Regions from separate parts of the Pseudomonas sp. Tun-23181 genome, predicted to be linked through region 2. Evidence: predicted binding sites of a transcription regulator. Region 2 holds the regulator's gene; the other holds the start of a gene.
What was found. The regulator FliA, encoded in region 2, starts transcription of late flagellar genes. The targets are predictions, from matches to a motif close to CTAAAGTTTNNNNNNNNNNNGCCGNTAA.
Positions count from the first base shown of each region.

Region 1: the regulator FliA is predicted to act here: its motif matches at 1,417-1,444, upstream of ACDI39_RS11140 (flagellar protein MotY).

Region 1 covers NZ_CM171630.1:2,316,517-2,319,923, forward strand. The annotation lists gene ACDI39_RS11135 (argininosuccinate synthase) at 1-292, opposite strand, end outside; gene ACDI39_RS11140 (flagellar protein MotY) at 421-1,380, opposite strand; gene pyrC (dihydroorotase) at 1,511-2,557, shown strand; gene rnt (ribonuclease T) at 2,554-3,225, shown strand.
Region 2 covers NZ_CM171630.1:5,417,826-5,421,232, forward strand. The annotation lists gene flhF (flagellar biosynthesis GTPase FlhF) at 1-149, shown strand, start outside; gene fleN (flagellar synthesis regulator FleN) at 240-1,073, shown strand; gene fliA (RNA polymerase sigma factor FliA) at 1,070-1,810, shown strand; gene ACDI39_RS25665 (chemotaxis response regulator CheY) at 1,914-2,288, shown strand; gene ACDI39_RS25670 (protein phosphatase CheZ) at 2,307-3,095, shown strand; gene ACDI39_RS25675 (chemotaxis protein CheA) at 3,108-3,407, shown strand, end outside.

The DNA.
Region 1 (3,407 bases), 2.8 Mb from region 2:
GCGGACGGGCGATGGAAGTACCCAGCAGGTACTCGCCTTCATAGACGGTGTTGGCGCGGAACATCGGGAAGACGAAATCGCGCACGAACTCTTCGCGCAGGTCGTCGATGTAGATTTCTTTCACGCCCAGGGCCTGTGCCTTGGCGCGGGCCGGCTCGACCTCCTCGCCCTGCCCCAGGTCAGCGGTGAAGGTCACCACTTCGCAGTTGTAGGTATCCTGCAGCCACTTGAGAATCACCGAAGTATCAAGGCCGCCGGAATACGCCAGTACGACCTTTTTTACGTCCGCCATGCCATCACTCCACGGGGTTGTACGGAAAGCCGTCGATTCTACCGGCCCTGCCGAAAAATTTACAGTGGGGCGACAGCTTGTGACGACAAAGCGACAAGAACTGTCGAGAGCGCGACCACCGGTCGCACTCAGGACGCCTTGCCGGCCGGTGGTACGGCGGTAGCAGGGGCCGGTGCGTTGGCTGCCGGCGCCGCAGGTGGCTGCGCAGCAGGCTTTTGCTGGGGCTGCTCGACCGGCGTGACACGATCGAGGGTGATGTTGACCCGGCGGTTGCGCGCACGGTTGGCGGCGCTGTTGTTCTTCACCAGCGGGTAGCGCTCGCCATGGAAGCGCACGCTGATCTGCTCTTCGGGCACGCCGTGGGCCTTGAGGTAGTCGGCGACCGCCAGGGCCCTGCGCCGCGAGGTGTCACGGTTGGTCAGGCGATTGCCGCTGTTGTCGGAGTGACCGTCGAGCTCGATGTGGTTCACCGACGGGTCGGCCTTGAGGTAGTCGAGGATCACGTCCAAGCGGGCGCGGGCCGCGCTGTCCAGGTCGATGCCCGCGCTGGGGAAGCCTACCTGGGTCTGGCGGATCTGGTCGAAGTTCATCGGCAACAGCTTGCCCACGCACAGCTGGTAGTCGCTGTAGGCCTTGGCGAAACTCACCGGCAGCACGCGCACTTCCATGGGCCTGCCACCTTCGCCGGTGTAGTTGCGCACCACCGTGCTGCGCCCATCGAGCAGGCCATTGATCAAACGGCTGGCCTGGCCCTGGGAGGAGCTCAAGAGCACCCCGCTGCGCCCCAGTCGTACCGCGCCGAGGTTGATGTCGCCCCGCCCGGGCTGCCAGGGCGCCGCGGCGGCCAGCAAGGTCGCCGAGCCTGCGCCCAGGACGTTGCTGTGCGAGCGCAGTTGGAAAACCGCCTGTTCACCGGCTCGCCGCACGAACTCGCCACTGCCGAAACCGTCGATCGGCTGGACCAGCCGGCATTCGAACTGATCGCCCTCGACTGTCCAGGCGATGTTCTCCACGCGCGTCTGGAAGGTCAGTGCCCCAGCCGGCAGGCTGGCAAGCAGGGTGAACAGGGCTAGGTAACGCTGGTGCACAGGCGGCTCCACAGATTCTGGCGGCTTACCAGCAGGCTATCGGACGCCGCCCGGAAAACTTGATAGCCGTGCTCGCCCCGGGGTTTTCCGGTAGCATTCGTCCTTGAGTTCGAACCGCCTGGAATCCCCAATGTCCGATCGCCTGACCCTCCTGCGCCCCGACGACTGGCACATCCATCTGCGCGATGGTGCCGTCCTCCCCCATACCGTCGGCGATGTGGCGCGCACCTTCGCCCGCGCCATCGTCATGCCCAATCTCGTTCCGCCGGTGCGCGATGCCGCCGAAGCCGGTGCCTACCGTGAGCGTATCCTCGCCGCGCGGCCTGCCGGCAGCCGCTTCGAGCCGCTGATGGTGCTGTACCTCACCGACCGCACCAGCCCCGAGGATATCCGCGCGGCCAAGGCCAGCGGTTTCGTGTACGCCGCCAAGCTGTACCCGGCCGGCGCCACGACCAACTCCGATTCGGGCGTGACCAGCATCGACAATATCTTCCCAGCCCTCGAGGCCCTGGCCGAGGCCGGTATGCCGCTGCTGGTGCACGGTGAGGTGACGCGCGCGGAAATCGACGTGTTCGATCGCGAGAAGCGCTTCATCGACGAGCATATGCGGCGTGTGGTCGAGCGCTTCCCCACGCTGAAGGTGGTGTTCGAGCACATCACCACTGCCGATGCCGCGCAATTCGTCACCGAGGCGCCCGCCAACGTCGGCGCGACCATCACCCCCCAGCACCTGCTGTACAACCGTAACCACATGCTGGTGGGCGGTATCCGCCCGCACTTCTATTGCCTGCCGATCCTCAAGCGCAACACCCACCAGGTGGCGCTGCTGGACGCGGCCACCAGCGGCAACCCCAAGTTCTTCCTCGGCACCGACTCGGCGCCGCATGCCCGCCATGCCAAGGAAGCCGCCTGTGGCTGCGCCGGCTGCTACACCGCCTATGCGGCCATCGAGCTGTATGCCGAGGCATTCGAGCAACGCAACGCACTGGACAAGCTGGAAGGCTTCGCCAGCCTGCACGGCCCGGCCTTCTATGGCCTGCCGGCCAACACCGACACCATTACCCTGGTCCGCGAAGAGTGGGCCGCCCCGGACAGCCTGCCGTTCGGCGACAACACCGTGGTCCCGCTGCGCGCCGGTGAAAAACTGCGCTGGCGCCTGCTGGAGGGCAAGGCGTGAGCGAAGTTCTCTTTGATGATGACCAGGAAGGTCAAGGCGGTGGTTCGCGCCATCCGATGGCCGAGCGTTTTCGCGGCTACCTGCCGGTGGTGGTCGACGTCGAGACCGGTGGCTTCAACTGCGCCACCGATGCGTTGCTGGAGATCGCCGCGGTCACCATCGGCATGGACGAGAAGGGTTTCCTGTTCCCGGAGCACACCTACTTCTACCGCGTCGAGCCGTTCGAAGGCGCCAACATCGAGCCGGCGGCCCTGGAGTTCACCGGTATCAAGCTGGATCACCCGCTGCGCATGGCGGTGAGCGAGGAAACCGCGCTCACCGACATCTTCCGCGGGGTGCGCAAGGCATTGAAGGCCAATGGCTGCAAGCGGGCGATCCTGGTCGGCCACAACAGCAGCTTCGACCTGGGCTTCCTCAATGCCGCGGTGACGCGCAACGACCTCAAGCGCAACCCGTTCCACCCCTTCTCGAGCTTCGACACCGCCACCCTGGCGGGCCTTGCCTACGGCCAGACCGTCCTGGCGCGAGCCTGCCAGAGCGCCGACATCGACTTCGACGGCCGCGAGGCCCACTCGGCACGCTACGACACGGAGAAGACTGCCGAGCTGTTCTGCGGCATCGTCAATCGCTGGAAGGAAATGGGCGGCTGGCGGGACTTCAACGACTGAGCGGCAAGCGAGAGTCGGGCACGAACAGCTTTTTCTCGAAACCCCAAGCGAAAAAAAACCGGCCACGAAGGCCAATGCCAGTCAGTTAAGACTTTCAGTTGTCATTTGGGGCCGCTTCGCGCCCCATCGCCGGCAAGCCGGCTCCCACACTGTCCGTGCAAACCGCATCATGTGTGGTCGCC
Region 2 (3,407 bases):
CGCGCATTCCCGACGACCTGCACCTGCCGCGCAAGCACCAGTTGGTCAGCCGCGCGGTCAGTGTGCAAATGCAGGACGAGCCCAGCGAAGAGGCGATGGCCGACATGTTCGCTGATCTCTATCACAACCCTGGCAAGCGCGCGGGTTGATGAATGTGCAGCGCAAAGTACCTACATCAGGGGGTCGAGTTCAGCCCCTCATGTGGCCTGGGTCCAAGCGAGACAAGGTAAAGAACGAACATGGGTAGCATGCATCCCGTACAGGTGATCGCCGTAACCGGTGGCAAAGGTGGCGTCGGCAAGACTAACGTTTCAGTGAACCTGTCCCTGGCACTGGCCGAACTGGGCCGGCGGGTCATGCTGCTGGACGCCGACCTAGGCCTGGCGAACGTCGACGTCCTGCTGGGCCTCACGCCCAAGCACACCCTGGCCGATGTCATCGAAGGCCGCTGCGAACTGCGCGACGTGCTGTTGCAGGGGCCCGGTGGCGTGCGCATCGTCCCGGCCGCCTCTGGCACCCAGAGCATGGTGCACCTGGCGCCTGCCCAGCATGCCGGCCTGATCCAGGCGTTCAGCGAGATCGGCGACAACCTCGACGTGCTGGTGATCGACACCGCCGCCGGCATCGGCGACTCGGTGGTCAGCTTCGTCCGCGCGGCCCAGGAAGTGCTGCTGGTGGTGTGCGACGAGCCGACCTCAATCACCGACGCCTACGCCCTGATCAAGCTGCTCAACCGCGACTACGGCATGAACCGTTTTCGCGTGCTGGCCAACATGGCGCAGAGCCCGCAGGAGGGCCGCAACCTGTTCGCCAAGTTGACCAAGGTCACCGATCGTTTCCTCGATGTCGCGCTGCAGTATGTCGGCGCCGTGCCCTACGACGAATGCGTGCGCAAGGCGGTGCAGAAGCAGCGGGCGGTCTACGAGGCTTTCCCGCGGTCCAAGTGTGCGCTGGCGTTCAAGGCCATCGCACAGAAGGTCGACAGCTGGCCGTTGCCGGCCAACCCGCGCGGGCACCTGGAGTTTTTCGTCGAGCGCCTGGTGCAGCCCACCAGCGCAGGGCCGGTGCTATGAACGCGAGCGGTTTCAAGATGTACAGCAAGGCGTCGCGCGATGCCCAGTACGAACTGGTCGAACGCTACGCCCCGCTGGTCAAGCGCATCGCCTATCACCTGCTGGCGCGCCTGCCGGCCAGCGTGCAGGTCGAGGATCTGATCCAGTCCGGCATGATCGGCCTGCTGGAAGTGGCCAACAAGTACGATGCCAGCAAGGGCGCCAGCTTCGAGACCTACGCTGGTATCCGCATCCGTGGCGCCATGCTCGACGAGGTCCGCAAGGGCGACTGGGCGCCGCGCTCGGTGCACCGCAACACCCGTATGGTCAGTGACGCGATACGTGCCGTCGAGGCGCGTACCGGCCGTGACGCTAAAGATCATGAAGTTGCTGCCGAACTCCAATTGAGTCTCGATGATTACTACGGGATCCTGAACGATACCTTGGGCAGCCGCCTGTTCAGCTTCGACGACCTGTTGCAGGACGGCGAGCACGAAGGGCTCCACGAGGATGGCGCCAGTGGCCAGCTGGAGCCCTCGCGCGACCTGGAGGACGAGCGCTTCCAGGCCGCGCTGGCCGATGCGATCGCCAACCTGCCGGAGCGTGAGCGCCTGGTGCTGGCGCTGTACTACGACGAAGAGCTGAACCTCAAGGAGATCGGTGAGGTACTGGGGGTCAGCGAGTCGCGTGTCAGCCAGTTGCACAGCCAGTGCGCGGCGCGCCTGCGCAGCCGCCTGGGGGAATGGCGGGCACGCTGAAGCCAGGTTCGCCGCAGTCGTTGTAAATGATGCCCAATTGATTGAATGCGTGCTCGGGGCCGAGCGCGTCTAGGACTGCTTGGAGGTCTAATTGAACAAAGACATGAAAATCCTCATCGTTGACGACTTTTCGACGATGCGGCGGATCATCAAGAACCTGTTGCGTGACCTGGGCTTCACCAACACCGACGAGGCCGACGACGGCACCACGGCGCTGCCGATGCTGGAAAACGGCCATTACGATTTCCTGGTGACCGACTGGAACATGCCCGGCATGTCCGGCATCGACCTGCTGCGCAAGGTCCGCGCCCATGACCGCCTCAAACACATGCCGGTGCTGATGGTGACTGCCGAGGCCAAGCGCGACCAGATCATCGAAGCGGCCCAGGCCGGGGTCAACGGCTATGTGGTCAAGCCTTTTACCGCCCAGGTGCTCAAGGAGAAGATCGAGAAGATCTTCGAACGCGTCAACGGTTGAGTCACGTCAGGGGGCGCCATGGAGCAGAAAAACACGTCGCTGGGTGAGTTCGAATCGACCCTGAAGAAACATGCCCAGGAACTGGTCGAGAGCCTCGAGCACGGCCGGTTCGGCGAGGCGGTGCAGTTGATCCACCAACTGAACCAGACCCGCGACCGCGGCCTGTACCAGGAAGTCGGCAAGCTCACCCGCGAGTTGCACAGCGCGATCGTCAGTTTCCAGATCGACCCGCGCATGCCGCAGGCCGAGGAAATGTCGCAGATCACCGACGCCACCGAGCGCCTGGCCTATGTGGTCAAGCTCACCGAGGGCGCCGCCAACCGCACCATGGACCTGGTGGAAGCGGGCACCCCGGTGCTCAACGACCTGGCCGCCGAAGCCCAGAACCTGAGTGCCGACTGGCAGCGCTTCATGCGCCGCGAGGTCGCCGCGCCGGAGTTTCGCGAGCTGGTCAAGCGCGTCGACAGTTTCCTGACGCACAGCGTCGAGGGCAACCGCAAGGTCGCAGGCCATCTCAACGACATTCTCCTGGCCCAGGACTATCAAGACCTGACCGGCCAGGTGATCAAGCGCGTGACCGCGTTGGTCACCGAAGTCGAAAGCAATCTGCTCAAGCTCGTGCTGATGGCAAGCCAGGTCGACCGTTTTGCCGGTATCGAACATGACCACCAGCAGCTGCGCGCTGAAAAAGATCAAGAAAAACATCCGGCCCGGGGTGAAGGTCCGCAGATTCATGCCGATAAGCGTGAAGACGTCGTGTCCGGTCAGGACGATGTCGACGATCTGCTGTCCAGCCTGGGTTTTTAGGGAGCACGTTCAATGAGCTTCGGCGCCGATGAAGAAATCCTCCAGGATTTCCTGGTAGAAGCCGGCGAAATTCTCGAGCAACTGTCCGAGCAACTGGTCGAGCTGGAAAGCCGGCCCGACGACGCGGACCTGCTCAATGCGATCTTTCGCGGTTTTCACACTGTTAAAGGGGGCGCCGGCTTCCTCCAGCTCAACGAGCTGGTGGAGTGCTGCCATATCGCCGAGAACGTGTTCGACGTCTTGCGCAAAGGGGAGCGCCGGGTCGACGCAGAGCTGATGGACGTGGTCCTCGAGGCGCTGGACACGGTCAAT